3 regions of the Lelliottia sp. EB106-05-01-XG201 genome follow, and region 1 is predicted to be linked to each of the others. Evidence: predicted binding sites of a transcription regulator. Region 1 holds the regulator's gene; each other region holds the start of a gene.
The links. The regulator LexA, encoded in region 1, represses DNA repair genes until DNA is damaged. The targets are predictions, from matches to a motif close to TNCTGTATGTACATACAGNA.
Positions count from the first base shown of each region.

Region 2: a site for LexA is predicted at 2,588-2,607, ahead of AC3WS9_RS14445 (DNA translocase FtsK 4TM domain-containing protein). Genes of this name have one in related genera too.
Region 3: a site for LexA is predicted at 3,943-3,962, ahead of sbmC (DNA gyrase inhibitor SbmC). Genes of this name have one in related genera too.

Region 1 is NZ_JBYTDV010000001.1:306,311-311,857, forward strand. It holds gene plsB (glycerol-3-phosphate 1-O-acyltransferase PlsB) at 1-2,186, opposite strand, end outside; gene AC3WS9_RS01395 (diacylglycerol kinase) at 2,341-2,709, shown strand; gene lexA (transcriptional repressor LexA) at 2,819-3,427, shown strand; gene dinF (MATE family efflux transporter DinF) at 3,494-4,813, shown strand; gene AC3WS9_RS01410 (CsbD family protein) at 4,959-5,168, shown strand; gene zur (zinc uptake transcriptional repressor Zur) at 5,237-5,547, opposite strand, start outside.
Region 2 is NZ_JBYTDV010000001.1:3,069,973-3,075,519, forward strand. It holds gene AC3WS9_RS14445 (DNA translocase FtsK 4TM domain-containing protein) at 1-2,511, opposite strand, end outside; gene lrp (leucine-responsive transcriptional regulator Lrp) at 2,646-3,140, opposite strand; gene trxB (thioredoxin-disulfide reductase) at 3,690-4,658, shown strand; gene cydD (heme ABC transporter permease/ATP-binding protein CydD) at 4,772-5,547, shown strand, end outside.
Region 3 is NZ_JBYTDV010000001.1:1,738,125-1,743,671, forward strand. It holds gene AC3WS9_RS08060 (APC family permease) at 1-992, shown strand, start outside; gene sbcB (exodeoxyribonuclease I) at 1,056-2,492, opposite strand; gene dacD (serine-type D-Ala-D-Ala carboxypeptidase DacD) at 2,691-3,857, shown strand; gene sbmC (DNA gyrase inhibitor SbmC) at 3,978-4,451, shown strand; gene AC3WS9_RS08080 (FUSC family protein) at 4,550-5,547, shown strand, end outside.

The DNA of each region.
Region 1 (5,547 bases):
TCCAGGGTTCCACGGTTGATGGACGGGTTCGCGCTCAGCAGCCAGAAGGTGATGGCGTAGCGCTGCAACGTCTCGCGCGCACCGGCGGCCAGCAGCTGCAGGGTACGGGAGCGCGACGGATTGATATGCAGCTCATCGTCTTTCACCGCGATCAGACCCTGACGTAGCAGCTCGGCGGTCAGTTTATCCAGCTCGATCGCCAGCTCTTCGTTGCTCCAGCTCAGGAACAGCTCGGCTTTCAGCATCGGATAGAGCGTCTCAACGTGACGCAGCAGTTCCTGACGGGAAATACGGCGGTGCTGAGTGATGATCGCCGCCATCAGGGACGGCAGCATCAGCATATGAGCGATGTTGTTGCGATAGTAGGTCATCAGCACCGCCTGCTCGCGCGGCAGAATGATGATGTCACCGATCGTATCTTTCTCGACTTCGAACTTGTTCATCTGCAGCGCGTGGTCGATCAGCTGACCGGCGGTCGCAGATGGAACGGTAGAGTCGGCGGAATACGGGACATTACGCATAATGTCCAGGTAGCAATCGAGCTGCTCGGTCAGCTGTTCGCGCGTCAGTGAACGCTGACGAGACGCCAGCAGCGCCGTGACGCACAGGTTCATGGCGTTAGCTGCACCGGCGTTGTTAATACGCACCATCAGATCGGCGGCGATGTTATTCACCGTCGGCGTCAGCCAGGCTGGGCGAATCGCTTCGATTGGGTCGATAGACTCGCGCCACTCGGGAACGTGCTGATTCAGGTAGGTCATGAGCGGCAGCGGCTCGCCAAAGTTGACGTAGCCCTGACCGAGATTACGCAGCTTGCTCAGGCCTTTCAGCATCTGAGGCAGGCTCTCTTTCTCTTTGGTCGCGCCGCGCAGCTCTTTGGCGTATGTGCCCACTTCCATCACGTGCTCGTAACCGATGTAGATCGGCACCAGCGTAATAGGGCGCGTACCGCCGCGCAGCATCGCCTGAATGGTCATCGACAGGGTGCCGGTTTTCGGGTCAAGCAGACGGCCCGTACGAGAACGGCCACCTTCGACGAAATACTCAACGGAATAGCCGCGGCTGAACAGCTCGCCCAGATATTCGCGGAACACCGTGGAGTAGAGCTTGTTGCCCTTGAAGGTACGACGAATAAAGAACGCACCCAGACGGCGGAAAATCGGGCCGGCTGGCCAGAAGTTCAGGTTGATACCGGCGGCGATGTGCGGTGGCACCAGTCCCTGATGATAAAGGACGTAGGACAGCAGCAGATAGTCCATGTGGCTGCGGTGGCAAGGCACATAGACAATCTCGTGGCCGTCGTGGGCCAGCTGGCGCACGCGCTCGGCGTTGTGGACGTTAATCCCCTGATAGAGACGGTTCCAGGTGAAGCTCAGGATACGGTCGGAGAGGCGGATCATCTCGTAGGAGAAGTTGGCCGCAATCTCTTCCATCAGGGCAATCGCGTTCTGCTGGGCTTTCTCGTGAGAGATTTTCTTGCTGCGCGCTTCGTCTTCGACGGCGCGAGCAATGGCTTTCGAGGCCAGCAGTTTGTTGAACAGATCCTGACGCGCAGGCAGACGCGGGCCAACGGCCGCCAGACGCTGACGGGCGAAGTGCATACGCGCCACGCGAGCCAGTTTCTGGGCAATAATCTTGTCCGTGCCGTGTTCATCCGCCATGCGGCGCAGCGAAACGGAAGGGGAGAAACGCACAAAGCTGTCGCGCCCCAGCCATGAGACGGCAAAGAATTTCTGAATACCATTCAGCATGCGCAGCGGCGGGTTCTCTTCGCCTTTCTGACGTCCAGGACGACGACCAAACATCACCGACACCGGCACCATCTGGACATCCAGGCTGGGGTTGCTGCGGTGCAGATCGAGATAGTCATGGAATAGCTTAATCGACTCTTCTTTCGGCGTGTAATAGGTGAACACGCGCGGCCCGCCGTGAATAAACACGTAGCGCGGCAGCAGCGTTCCGTCGACCTCAAGGGGTTCGAGCGGATCGGGTAAGTCGTGCGCCAGACACTGGGCGCGCAGCGTCAGTAAGTCTGCCTTCGAGTTATAAGGCAAAACGTACATAATTGGGCGCGAGGTATCGAGCCCTAATTCCAGCGCGGGTTCCGCCGGGATAGACTTACTTTTTACCAGGACGCTTAATGGTAAATTAAGTAATTTGTAGTAAATTCGTGGCCAGCCGGACATAAACGATGTAAAGCCTCTGGTTAATAATGCAAATGCGGCGCAAGGATAACAGAAAGCGCGCAAAATTTCTGTTGTTACCGGTCATACTTCAGGCTGCATGGCAATGCGCTACAGCTATAGTTACTGACGCTAAATCTAAGAAAAGGTTCTTTTAATGGCCAATAATACCACTGGGTTAACCCGAATCATCAAAGCTGCCGGATATTCATGGAAAGGTTTCCGCGCCGCATGGATCAATGAAGCTGCGTTTCGCCAGGAGGGGGTTGCCGCCGTCGTCGCGGTGATCATCGCCTGTTTCCTCGATGTTGATCCTATTACCCGCGTGCTTCTCATTGGTTCAGTCCTTCTGGTGATGATAGTGGAAATTCTGAACAGTGCTATCGAAGCGGTGGTGGATCGCATCGGGTCTGATTTCCACGAACTCTCGGGCCGCGCAAAAGATATGGGCTCTGCCGCCGTGCTGCTGGCGATTATCATCGCTGCCATCACCTGGATCACGCTTCTTTGGTCACATTTTCGATAAGCCTTCAGGAATCGAATAAGTCTCTGGTTTTTTGTGCAGTTTTTGATTCCAAAATCACCTTTGACTGTATATACTCACAGCATAACTGTATATACACCCAGGGGGCGGAATGAAAGCGTTAACGGCCAGACAGCAAGAGGTGTTCGATCTTATTCGGGATCACATCAGCCAGACGGGAATGCCACCAACGCGTGCGGAAATCGCGCAGCGTCTGGGCTTCCGTTCTCCAAATGCCGCTGAAGAGCACCTCAAAGCGCTGGCGCGTAAAGGCGTCCTTGAGATTGTTTCGGGTGCGTCACGCGGCATTCGCCTGCTGGTGGAAGAAGAAGAGGGTCTGCCACTGGTGGGCCGTGTCGCAGCGGGTGAGCCTCTGCTGGCACAGCAACACATTGAAGGGCATTACCAGGTCGATCCGGCGATGTTCAAACCGAGTGCTGATTTCCTGCTGCGCGTCAGCGGGATGTCCATGAAAGACATCGGCATTCTGGACGGCGATTTGCTGGCGGTTCACAAAACCCAGGATGTGCGTAACGGCCAGGTTGTGGTTGCGCGCATCGACGACGAAGTGACCGTGAAGCGCCTGAAAAAACAGGGCAACACGGTACAGCTGCTGCCAGAAAACAGCGAGTTCTCCCCGATTGTGGTCGATCTCCGCGAACAGGCTTTCTCCATCGAAGGTCTGGCTGTGGGCGTGATCCGCAACGGCGAATGGCTGTAATGTCTCTCTGACAGGCTGCGGTCTTTCCGCAGCCTGACTGTCTCTTATCTTTCCCGGTACTTTCTCATGTCTCTGCTGACTCCCTCAGACAAGGCATTGTGGCGTCTTGCGCTGCCGATGATTTTCTCCAATATCACCGTTCCCCTGCTAGGGCTGGTCGATACGGCGGTGATTGGCCATCTGGATTCCCCTGTTTATCTCGGCGGCGTGGCCATCGGCGCGACGGCGACCAGTTTCCTCTTTATGCTGCTGCTCTTTTTACGCATGAGCACCACCGGGCTGACGGCCCAGGCATTTGGCGCCAAAGATCCGGTTCGTCTGGCTCGTGCGCTGGTCCAGCCGCTAATTCTTGCGCTCGGCGCAGGGCTGCTGATTGTGCTGCTGCGTACGCCGCTGATCGATTTGGCGCTGCACGTGGTCGGCGGCAGTGAAGCCGTGCTCGAACAGGCGCGACGTTTCCTTGAAATCCGCTGGCTCAGCGCCCCGGCGTCGCTGGCAAACCTCGTTTTGCTCGGCTGGCTGCTCGGCGTACAGTACGCCCGCGCGCCGGTGATCCTGCTGGTGGTGGGAAACCTGCTCAATATCGTGCTCGATCTGTGGCTGGTGATGGGCCTGCACATGAACGTGCAGGGGGCCGCGCTGGCGACCGTCGTCGCGGAATACGGCACCTTCTTCATCGGCCTGTGGATGGTGAAACGCGTGCTGGTGATGCGTGGCATCACACTCGCGATGCTGAAAACCGCCTGGCACGGCAATATCCGCAAACTGCTGGCGCTTAACCGCGACATCATGCTGCGTTCGCTGCTGCTGCAACTCTGCTTTGGCGCGCTAACGGTATTTGGTGCGCGGCTCGGGCCGGAGATCGTGGCGGTGAACGCGGTCCTCATGACCTTGCTGACCTTCACCGCCTACGCGCTGGACGGGTTTGCCTATGCGGTTGAAGCCCATTCAGGGCAGGCGTATGGTGCGCGCGAGACGGGGCAGTTGCAGGAGGTGTGGCGGGCGGCCTGTCGGCAGTCGGGACTGGTGGCACTATGCTTCGCGCTCGTCTACGCTTTGTTCGGAACGAATATTGTGGCGCTCTTAACCTCGCTGCCTGAGCTGCGCGAGCTAGCAAATCACTACATTCTCTGGCAGGTCGTTTTACCGGTGGTGGGGGTGTGGTGCTACTTGCTCGACGGCATGTTTATCGGTGCGACGCGCGGGGCTGAGATGCGAAACAGCATGGCGGTCGCGGCGGCCGGTTTTGCCCTGACACTTTTCACGCTGCCCTGGCTTGGCAATCACGGTTTGTGGCTGGCCCTGGCGGTGTTCCTCGCTCTGCGCGGCCTCTCTCTGGCGGTGATCTGGCGGCGTCACTGGCGCAATAATACCTGGTTTGCGTAGTGGCTTCGTTTGACGAAACGGTTAAAGATTCTGAATCTCTCAACGTCTGCCAAATCCTTATCTACAATTAATATCACGTCCAGCAGAAATGAACGTAACGGACGACACGAATTTTACGTGATAACCGAACGATGAGGATATGATTATGAATAAAGACGAAATCGGCGGTAACTGGAAACAGTTCAAAGGTAAAGCGAAAGAACAGTGGGGTAAACTGACCGATGATGACGTGACCGTCATTGAAGGTAAACGCGAACAGCTGGTCGGTAAGATTCAGGAACGCTACGGCTACGCGAAAGATCAGGCGGAAAAAGAGGTTGTTGACTGGGAAAAACGCAACGACTACCGCTGGTAACAGAGTTCTACCCGTTGTACACGGAAGTACAATCCCTGAGGGCGGCCTAACAGCCGCCCGCTTTGTTTTTAGCGCGGTTTTTTCTTCACTAAAATGGAGTGATCGTGCTGGCACTCGCCCTGATGGCGACAGGCTTCCACTTCGACACACGCCGAGCACAACCCGTGCGCTTCAATCACGTTATGGCGCAGGGCAAAGCCCATTTTTGCCGCCAGCGAATGCATAATGTCTTCCACGCCTTCCGCCCCTTCTTCTTTGACCGCACCGCAGCGATCGCAGATAAACATGGCCGAAGTGTGCGTTGGCTGATCGAACAGATGGCACAGCACGTAGCTGTTTGTCGACTCGACCTTATGAACAAACCCTTGTTCCAGCAGGA
Region 2 (5,547 bases), 2.8 Mb from region 1:
CGGAATCACCTCAACTACACGCACCGCGACGGTCGAAAGAGAACGCGCCAGGTCACGGGAGAGGTTAGAAATTCGCGCCGCTTTCACACCCGGCGCCAGGTTTAACTCAAAGCGAGTAATGACCGGGCCCGGAGAGTAGTTCACCACATCCGCTTTAATGCGGAAATCTGCCAGACGCGTTTCTACCAGGCGCGCCATTTGCTCGAGGGCAAAGGTATCGACCGGCTCAACTTCTGTTGGCGGAGAGGTTAAAAGATCAAGCGACGGCAGCGGCGTCGTCGGTCTTTGTACAGGACGGCTGTCGCCATTGCGCATCAGCAGCGGGTGAATCAAGCTTTCCTGCGGCTGTGCCACAGGCTGCTGCGGTTGTGCATACTGCGGTGGAGCTGCAACTGGCTGCTGTGGCTGCTGTGGCTGCGCATACTGCTGGGGAGCCACTGGCTGCGGCACATGCTGCGGTTGTGCAGGAGCATACTGCTGACGCGGTGGCTCCGCTTCTGGCATGACGCTCGGGGTAAATAGCGGCTCGCTCGGCGTGTCATCCACCAGATCTTTCATCGGTGAGAATTCGAAATCCGACAGGGAGAACGGATTCGCATTTTTTGGCTGTTCGCCAGAATAACGCTGTTCCTGCGAGGCGGCGAACTGACGCGCGAGCTCGGCTTCGGCGGCATCGTCTTCCTCTTCCTGCTGCTGATAAGCCTGCGTAGGATCCTGATACTCTTCGCCGTAGCGCTGATGCTGCTGGGCGGCAAACTGGCGAGCCAGCTCGTCCTGCTGCATTTCGTCGGCATCATCGAGGTCATCCGGATCGCGCGCTTTCTCCTCGGCCATACGCTGAGAAGGCAGTTTGATACCATAGGAAGCCAGCTCACGGCGGGTCGGGACGCGCACGCGGTTTGGTCGCGGTAATTGCGGGCCGATGCCCTCTTTCACCTGCGGACGCGGCGCGCCACCAGCGGCCAGGCTGAATACTGGCGCGGCTGCAGCAGCGGTCGCCGCCGCGGAGGCGGTCGCTTGCTTAATGCCAGCTGCAACAGGCGCCACGGCTGCCGTCGGGTCAGCATCCGGTGCGGTAAAGAACGGTGGCGTCACCGAAGGCGCGACAACGGGCTCGCTGACAGGTTCAGGCACGGGCTGATACCAGGCGGCAAGCTGCTCACGTTCGCGGGCGCGTTTCTCTTCCACTTCTTCGAAATAGTACATCGGTGGACGAGCAGGTTTGACCTCTTCCACCTCAATCTGCGGCTCTGGAACTGGCTCAGGGGTGTATTCCTGATACGGTTGTTCAGGCTCAGCGTACTGTGGTTCGTAAACCGGCTCAGGCTGATACGGCTGCTGCCATTGCTGATCCTGCGGCGGAACCGGCACATAGCTTTCAGGTTCTGGCGCAATCGTCGGTTCCGGCGTGTGAACGCCCGGCGCCGTTTGCCAGTCAACCACCGGCTGCTGCATCGCAGGCTCCGATGTCTGAACCGGAGCGGATGGCATCACGGCTTCTACAGGCGCGGCATACGCTTGCGCAGCCGTCGTCGCGATAGCGGCAGCGGCAACAGGTGCCGTGACGGAATGGCCGTTTAACAGCGGATCGTATTCGTCGAAATCGCCCGGCGTCGCGCGGCTGCCGGAGAACAGCACGTCGTCCGGATCGGCGGCAACACCGCCTGCGGTATAGGTCACATCCTCTTCATCATCCATGCGTTTGCCGGAGAAGAGTGCAGCATCGGTTTTACGCGCCAGAGGATTGGTGAATTTTTCAGCGACGCGTTTACGACGCGCCAGCGCCCCGCGCATAATGCGCGTGCGGCGAGATTCGGTTCGGTTGGCGGACGACGACTCTTCTTCATAGTCATCATCTTCGTATTCGTCTTCATCCACCCAGGTATCATCACGACGGGTGCGGTTGCTGGCGAAAGTCAGAATATTAAGGATAAAGCCGCCAAGTTTTTCGGCGATGCTGACCCACGACCAGCCGGTAAAGAGGGTCAACCCCGCGGCCCAGATGCAGAGCAGCGTGATAGTGCCGCCGCTGCTGTGAAGCATCGGCTTCAGCGCGGTGCTGAGCAGGCTGCCAATCACGCCACCGGAGGCAAAATACCAGATATCATCAGCGTTGATCGCCGCCAGCCCGCAGGAGGTCAGGATCAGCGCCAGCGCGCCAATCAGGCGGAGCGAAACGGCAAAGTAATCGATGTACTCTTCGTTCTGACGATGACGCCAGGCAAACCAGCATCCGCCGACAATAATGATCGGGATGGTGTAAGCCATTACGCCAAAGACGAAAAAGAGCGTGTCCGCCAGCCATGCGCCAGGCACCCCACCCAAATTATGGATAGGTTCATGCCATGCCGTTTGCGACCAGCTGGGATCGGAAGGATTGAAACTGAGTAAGGCGGCCATCAACCAGACGGCAAAAAGGGCAACAAGAATCAGTAACGCCTCAAGGAGTCGGCGCCCGCTGCTTAACTTCGTTAAAGTGACTTCTTTGTCTTCAGTATATTCCTGGCTCAAAAAAGGCTCTCCAGGTACCAGGCATTTCCTGCCTGTTTGCTAAAACGGACAACAGCGCCGGGATACCCGGCACTGTTGCTGTATGGATTAACAGGAGTGTAATCAAATTACGCTGATTTTGCACCTGTTCCGTATTAGCGCGTCTTAATAACCAGACGATTGCTCTGTTTGACCTCTTCCATCACCACGTAAGTACGGGTGTCATTCACGCCAGGCAGTCGCAGCAGGGTTTCACCCAGCAGTTTACGATAGGCTGACATGTCCGGTACGCGGGTCTTCAACAGGTAGTCGAAATCACCAGAGACCAGATGACATTCTTGAATTTCTTCAAGTTTTTGTACTGCGGTATTGAATTGCTCAAACACATCCGGTGCGCCACGATTCAGAGTAATCTCAACAAAAACCAGAAGTGAGGCATCCAGATAATGCGGGTTCAGCAGAGCCGTATAGCCCTGAATGAAACCCTGTCTTTCCAGTCGGCGCACACGCTCAAGGCATGGCGTCGGAGAAAGTCCCACACGTTTTGAAAGCTCGACGTTGGAAATACGCCCATCCTTTTGCAATTCATTCAGAATGTTACGATCGATACGGTCGAGATCTTTGCCAGGGCGCTTCTTGCTATCTACCATTATTATTGTCTCTCTGTATTCCTTCCCTACTCCTGCCTGGACCCTGTGCACATCACTGTTCAGAGCCTATACCCGGATCGTCACATCGCCTTTTATAGTGTGTATGCGATGCAGATTCGGGTTCTACGGTGAGAAGACCGTTGCCAAAAGGCTGTCACCGACATCACGCATGGCATCTGTCCACACCATGCGTAGATTTCACTGACCCGGTAAAAATGGCGTTTCCGTGCATGTCTATGCGACACACCGTTCGCGCGGCTTTTTTTTCTTCCTTCAATGTTTTCGCAAAAGCGCAGGGGATTGTCAAAGCAAAACATCGTTTTTTAGTACAACGTGCCAGTTATTCATGGCGGCCGGGTATTAATCCTCATTTTGTCGCCGTATAAACGACCGTTTTTAACGGATAGCCCCCTGTTATCGCCCCAGAATCCGGCCTCCCATCACCGCCGTCTATTGCACAAATCGTTTACAAAATTGCTGCGCTCTTTTTTTACGGCAACAAATTCCCTACAATCCGAGCAAATGTCTGCCAACAACAATGGGGATCTCATGGGCACGGCTAAACACAGTAAGCTGCTAATCCTTGGTTCTGGACCTGCGGGCTACACCGCAGCGGTCTATGCTGCACGCGCTAACCTGCACCCGGTATTAATCACCGGCATGGAAAAAGGCGGTCAGTTGACCACCACAACTGAAGTGGAAAACTGGCCAGGCGATCCAAACGACCTGACCGGGCCGCTGCTGATGGAGCGTATGCATGAGCATGCGGCCAAGTTCGAAACCGAAATTCTGTTCGACCACATCAACAAGGTTGATCTGCAGAACCGTCCGTTCCGTCTGACCGGCGACAGCGGGGAATACACCTGTGACGCGCTGATTATCGCAACCGGCGCTTCTGCACGTTATCTCGGTCTGCCGTCTGAAGAGGCGTTCAAAGGCCGCGGTGTGTCCGCCTGCGCAACCTGCGACGGTTTCTTCTACCGCAACCAGAAAGTCGCGGTGATCGGTGGCGGTAACACGGCGGTTGAAGAAGCGCTTTACCTGGCCAACATTGCCTCCGAAGTGCACCTGATCCACCGTCGCGACACCTTCCGCGCGGAAAAAATCCTCATCAAGCGTCTGATGGATAAAGTGGAAAGCGGCAACATCGTGCTGCACACCCACCGCACGCTGGAAGAAGTCACGGGCGATCAGATGGGCGTTTCCGGTCTGCGTCTGCGTGATACGCAGAACAGCGACAACATCGAATCGCTGGAAGTGGCAGGTCTGTTTGTCGCCATCGGCCACAGCCCGAACACCGCCATCTTCGACGGTCAGCTGGAGCTGGAAAACGGCTACATCAAAGTGCAATCCGGCATCCACGGCAACGCTACACAGACCAGCATCCCTGGCGTCTTCGCGGCGGGCGATGTGATGGACCATATTTACCGTCAGGCGATCACCTCTGCGGGCACCGGCTGTATGGCCGCGCTGGACGCTGAACGTTACCTCGACGGACTGGCTGAATTAAGTCAATAATCGTTACAAGTCAGTAACAAACGTAAATAAAGGCGGCCACAGGTCGCCTTTATTTTTTCCCACGTGTAACATGCGGTTGTCTAATTTCTTATAACTCACCTGCAAAGCGCGTAATGGAAAAAACCCGTCAACAAGAGTTAACTCGCTGGCTGAAACAGCAAAGCGTTATTTCCCGCCGCTGGCTGACTATTTCCCGTCTTTTGGGTCTTATCAGCGGTTTGTTGATTGTTGCCCAGGCATGGCTGCTGGCCCGCATTCTTAACCATATGATCATGGAGAACATTCCGCGCGAGGCAATATTATTGCCCTTTATCGTGCTGGTGTTGATCTTTGTGCTGCGCGCCTGGGTGGTCTGGCTGCGCGAACGCGTGGGCTTTTACGCCGGACAGCAGATTCGCTATGAAATCCGCCGTCAGGTCATGGACAGGCTCCAGGAAGCCGGTCCCGCCTGGATTCAGGGCAAACCTGCCGGAAGCTGGGCGACCCTGATCCTTGAGCAAATCGACGATATGCACGACTACTACGCCCGCTATCTGCCGCAGATGGCGCTGGCGGTCTGCGTTCCGTTGCTGATCGTACTGGCGATTTTCCCGTCTAACTGGGTAGCGGCGCTAATTCTGCTCGGCACCGCGCCGCTGATCCCGATGTTCATGGCGATGGTCGGCATGGGTGCGGCGGATGCAAACCGACGTAACTTCCTCGCGCTGGGCCGTCTGAGTGGGCATTTCCTCGACCGCCTGCGCGGCATGGAAACCCTGCGCGTCTTTGGTCGCGGCGAAGCGGAAATCGATAATATTCGCGTCGCGTCACAGGATTTCCGCCAGCGCACCATGGAAGTACTGCGCCTGGCGTTCCTCTCCTCCGGCGTGCTGGAGTTCTTCACCTCCCT
Region 3 (5,547 bases), 1.4 Mb from region 1:
CGCTGGTGCCTTCCGTACCGTCGTGGATCTTCGTTGTCGCGCTGGTGGCCTTTATGACCATCTCTAACCTGCGCAGCATAAAGACCGTGGCCAACTTCAACACCCTGATCGTGATTCTGCAGATGGGCATCGTGGCGGTTATCGTCGGGATGATCATCTATGGCGTGGCGCACGGTGAAGGCGCAGGTACGTTGACCAGCACCCGTCCGTTCTGGTCTGAAGGCGCGCACGTGGTGCCGATGATTACCGGCGCGACCATCCTGTGCTTCTCGTTCCTCGGCTTCGACGGTATTTCTTCTCTGTCCGAAGAGACCAAAGACGCAGAGCGCGTGATTCCGCGTGCGATTCTGCTGACTGCGCTGCTGGGCGGCCTGGTGTTCATTGGTGCCTCTTACTTCCTGCAGCTGTACTTCCCGGACATCTCTCGCTTTAAAGATCCGGACGCGTCTCAGCCAGAAATCATGCTGTACGTGGCAGGCAAAACCTTCCAGTGGGGCGTGCTGATTTTCTCCAGCGTCACCGTACTGGCATCCGGAATGGCCGCTCACGCAGGCGTTTCTCGTCTGATGTACGTGATGGGTCGCGACGGCGTGTTCCCGACTCGCTTCTTCGGCTACATTCATCCGAAATGGCGTACTCCGGCATGGAACGTGCTGCTGGTTGGCGCGATTGCTCTGCTGGCGATCAAATTTGACCTGGTAACAGCGACGGCGCTGATTAACTTCGGTGCGCTGGTGGCCTTTACCTTTGTTAACCTCTCCGTGATCTCTCAGTTCTGGATCCGCGAGAAGCGCAACAAAACGCTGAAAGACCACTTCAACTACCTATTCCTGCCACTGTGTGGCGCGATGACGGTGGGTGCGCTGTGGATTAACCTGGAAGAGAGCTCAATGATTCTGGGCCTGATCTGGGGTGCTATCGGTCTGGTATACCTGGCTTGCGTGACCAAAAGCTTCCGCAACCCGGTGCCACAGTACGAAGATATCGCGTAATCACTGAGCAGTGACGTAAAAAAAACCGGAGCACATGCTCCGGTTTTTTTATGCCTGCAATCCTCAGACAATCTCTTGCGCGTACTGATACAGCGCTTTCAGCAGCGCCTGTTTCTCCGCATTGCCTTCATACTGCGTGTACAACATCTCCAGCTCCTGGGCGTACTGCTGCAAAAACTCTGGCGTAAAGACGTTACGGCGGTGCTGCAGCCAGCGCTCCTGCTCGGCTTCATCGAGAGTGCCAGGGAAGTTACGCGCCCGATAGTTAAACATCAGCTTTTCGATACGCTTATCGGCGAAGGTGATGTCCAGCGCCGGTAAATTTTGCGGATCGGTCTGCAACACGATGTTCATGGCGGCGCGATCGGCGTCGCTGAAAAAGCCGTTATAGAGCTGCGCGTCGACGTTATCAGAGGGCACAAACGGCTCGGCTTCGGCGAAAATCGCCACCACTTTGTCGCGCACCTGCGGATTCTCGCGCAGCACTTTCAGGTTATCGAGGCAAAGCTGACGATTCACACCCAGCCGGTCGGCATCTTCCGGACGCAGCGTATTCGCCTGCGCCAGCACCGGGCATTTGTTGATATGCACCAGCTTGACAGGCACGGCGGCGGTATCGCCCAGCTCATTTTTCGGTGTGTACAAACGCTCGCGCAGGGTGTCGCTGTCCAGTTCCAGTAGCGGCGAAATATCACCGGCCAGATCGACCATGATCACCGCGTTGCGATTGTCAGGATGCCACGCCAGCGGGGCGACCCAGCTGGTATTCCCGCGCCAGGCACCAAACATCCCGGAGATATGCACCAGCGGTTTCATCTGCGGGACGTCAATCAGGGTCATCAGTTTCTGCTTGCTGCGATGGCTGAGGAGATAATCAAAGAGTTTGGGCTGGGCGGTCTTCACCAGCTTCGCCATGGCGATAGTGGCATACACGTCCGCCATCGCATCGTGGGCGTTGCTGTGCTCAATGCCGTTGGCGCGCGTCAGATGCTCAAGGCGGAAGCTCGGCAAACCGTCGTCATTCTCAGGCCAGTTTATCCCTTCAGGGCGCAGGGCGTAGCAGGCGCGCATGACGTCCAGCAGATCCCAGCGCGAGTTGCGGTTCTGCCAGCTCCAGGCGTAGGGATCGTAGAAATTGCGGTACAGGATATTGCGCGTGACTTCATCATCGAAGCGGATGTTGTTATAGCCCACCACGCAGGTATTGGGCACGGTAAACAGGTCGTGAATGCGACGGGCAAACTCGGCTTCGTTCACGCCTTTTTCGCGCGCTTCCTGCGGCGTAATGCCGGTAACCATCACTGCGCCGGGCTGGGGCAGATAGTCGTCGGCAGGCTTACAGTAAAAAACCTCCGGCTCGCCGATGATATTGAAATCCGTATCGGTGCGGATCGCCGCAAACTGCGAAGGCCGGTCCAGCGACGGGCTGGTGCCAAAGGTTTCGTAATCGTGGAAGAGAAATGTGGGGCGCGCGGCGGAATCAGACACCAGTAATACCATCCTGTTGAAAAGTGACCTGGCTATGGTAAACGATCGGCGGCGACACGCCGAACAAAAAGCGTTTTTCAGCGCCAGTTTTGCGCGCTGCCTTCTGCTAAATCACTGCGCGCCGTCACATTTTTTTGCAATTTAAACAGGTAACGAACTGAGATTTTCCGTAAAAAGGGCAACGATTTTAAATGACCTGAGGACATATCGTTGAAACGCCGTCTGTTTATTGCTGTTTCTTTACTCGCTTCGAGTATCACCTCCGCACTGGCTGCCGATCCCCTGGACTTCTCGCCGCAGCCGCCGGCCATTCAGGCCGGGTCCTGGGTGCTGATGGATTACACCACGGGTCAAATTTTAACGGCAGGCAACGAGCATCAACAGCGCAATCCGGCCAGTCTCACCAAGCTGATGACGGGCTATGTGGTCGATCGCGCGATCGACAGCCATCGTATTACGCCGGATGACGTCGTTACCGTCGGGCGCGATGCGTGGGCGAAGGGCAATCCGGTGTTCGACGGTTCATCGCTGATGTTCCTGAAAGCGGGCGATCGCGTGACCGTTCGCGATCTCAGCCGCGGCCTGATTGTGGACTCCGGGAACGACGCCTGTGTGGCCCTGGCGGACCATGTGGCGGGCGGTCAGCCGCAGTTCGTCAGCATGATGAACGACTATGTGGAAAAGCTAAACCTGCGCGATACGCACTTTGAAACCGTACATGGGCTGGATGCGCCGGGCCAGCATAGTTCGGCTTACGATCTGGCCGTTCTGTCGCGAGCCATCATTCACGGTGAGCCCGATTTCTATCACATGTACAGCGAAAAGAGCCTGACGTGGAACGGCATCACCCAGCAAAACCGCAACGGTCTGCTGTGGGATAAAACCATGAACGTTGACGGGCTCAAGACCGGGCACACCTCCGGCGCGGGCTTTAACCTGATTGCCTCGGCGGTGGATGGTCAACGTCGCCTGATCGCGGTAGTGATGGGGGCAGACAGCCCGAAGGGTCGCGAAGAGCAGGCCCGCAAGCTGCTGCACTGGGGTCAGCAAAACTTCGATACCGTGCAGATCCTGCGCAGCGGCAAACAGGTCGGGACGGAGCGCATCTGGTACGGCGACAAAGAGCAGATCTCTCTCGGAACGGATCAGGATTTCTGGCTGGCACTGCCGAAAGCGGAAGTCGCCAATATCAAAGCTAAATACGTGCTCGATAAAAAAGAGCTGGAAGCGCCGATTGCCGCCCATCAGCGCGTCGGGGAAATTGAGCTGTATGACCGCGATAAAGTCGTTGCCCACTGGCCGTTAGTGACCCTGGAGCCGATTGGCAAGGGCGGTCTGTTCTCCCGTCTGAGCGACTATCTGCATCACAAAGCCTGACGCCTAAAAGAGCAGACTGGCACTCCTGCGAGTCTGCTCACATAATAAACATCTCGTGTTTGCCGGACATAACGAATCTGCTTTATAGTGTATAAATATACAGTAATAAACGGAGGCAGTATGGACTACAGCATCAAGCAGCAACCTAAGCGTAAAATTGCCGGTTTTCATCTGGTTGGCCCGTGGGAGCAAACCGTTAAACAAGGCTTTGAGCAACTGGCGATGTGGGTCGATGGCAACAAAATCGAGCCCCTCGAATGGGTGGCGGTTTATTATGACAATCCCGATGAAGTGCCCGCCGAAAAACTGCGCTGCGACACAGCCGTGACCGTGCCAGAAGATTTTCAAATCCCGGCGAACAGCGAAGGGGTGATCCTCACCGAAATCGCGGCAGGGGACTACGCCGTCGCCGTAGCGCGTGTCGAAAACCATGATTTTGGCACGCCCTGGTACAGCTTCTTCAACAGTCTCCTTGAGGACAACCGCTACGGGATCGCGCCGAAGCCTTGCTTCGAGCGCTATCTGAATGATGGCAATGTAGATGGTTATTGGGATATCGAAATGTACGTTGCAGTGCAAAATAAGGTCGTTTGAGTCCGGGCCTGTTATTTGTAGGGTTTTTCTGTCGGACGTGATGCGTCCGGCAGAAAACACAGTACAATTGTGGTTTGCCGTGTAGCTGGAGAGCGGGTGTGCGTCCCGACAAATCATTAACTCCCTTTGAAATCCGTTTGTACCGGAATTACCGCGTCGTGCATGGTTGCCGCATCGCGCTGGCGTTTATTCTCACTTTCCTGCTGGTGAGGCTGTTCCACATCCCTGAGGGGACCTGGCCGCTCATCACACTGGTGGTGATCATGGGGCCGATCTCTTTCTGGGGAAACGTGGTCCCGCGCGCTTTTGAGCGCATAGGCGGCACTATTTTTGGCTCGGCGCTGGGGCTGATTGCGCTCAAGCTGGAGCTGATTTCTCTTCCTGTGATGTTGCTGTGGTGCGCCGGGGCGATGTTCCTGTGCGGCTGGCTGGCACTCGGCAAAAAACCGTATCAGGCGCTGCTGATCGGGATCACGCTCTCGGTGGTCGTCGGTGCCCCGGCAGGGGACATGGCGACAGCCCTTTGGCGAAGCGGCGATGTGATTCTGGGTTCGCTGCTGGCGATGCTATTTACCGGCATCTGGCCGCAGCGGGCGTTCCTGCACTGGCGCATCCAGATGGCGAACTACGTCACCGCGGTGAATCGCGTCTATCAGGCAGGTTTTTCGCCCAATCTGGTTGAACGTCCGCGGCTTGAAAAGCATATGCAAAAAATTCTCAACGATGTCGTCAAGATGCGCGGCATTATCGCGCCCGCCAGTAAAGAGACGCACATTCAAAAATCCATCTTCGAGGCGATCCAGACCGTCAGCCGTAATCTGGTGTGTATGCTCGAACTGCAAATCAACGCCCACTGGGCATCCCGCGCCAGCCACTTCGTGCTGCTGAATGCGCACACCCTCAAGGAAACCCAGCAGATGACGCAGCAAACGCTGCTGACCATCGCTCACGCGCTGTATGAGGGGAACCCGCAGCCGATCCTGGCGAACAGCGAACGTCTGAACGAAATCACGGCAGAACTGCGGCAGCTGATCAACGACCATCAGGGCGACAATGTGGCGGAAACGCCCATCCACGGCTATGTATGGTTGAGCAT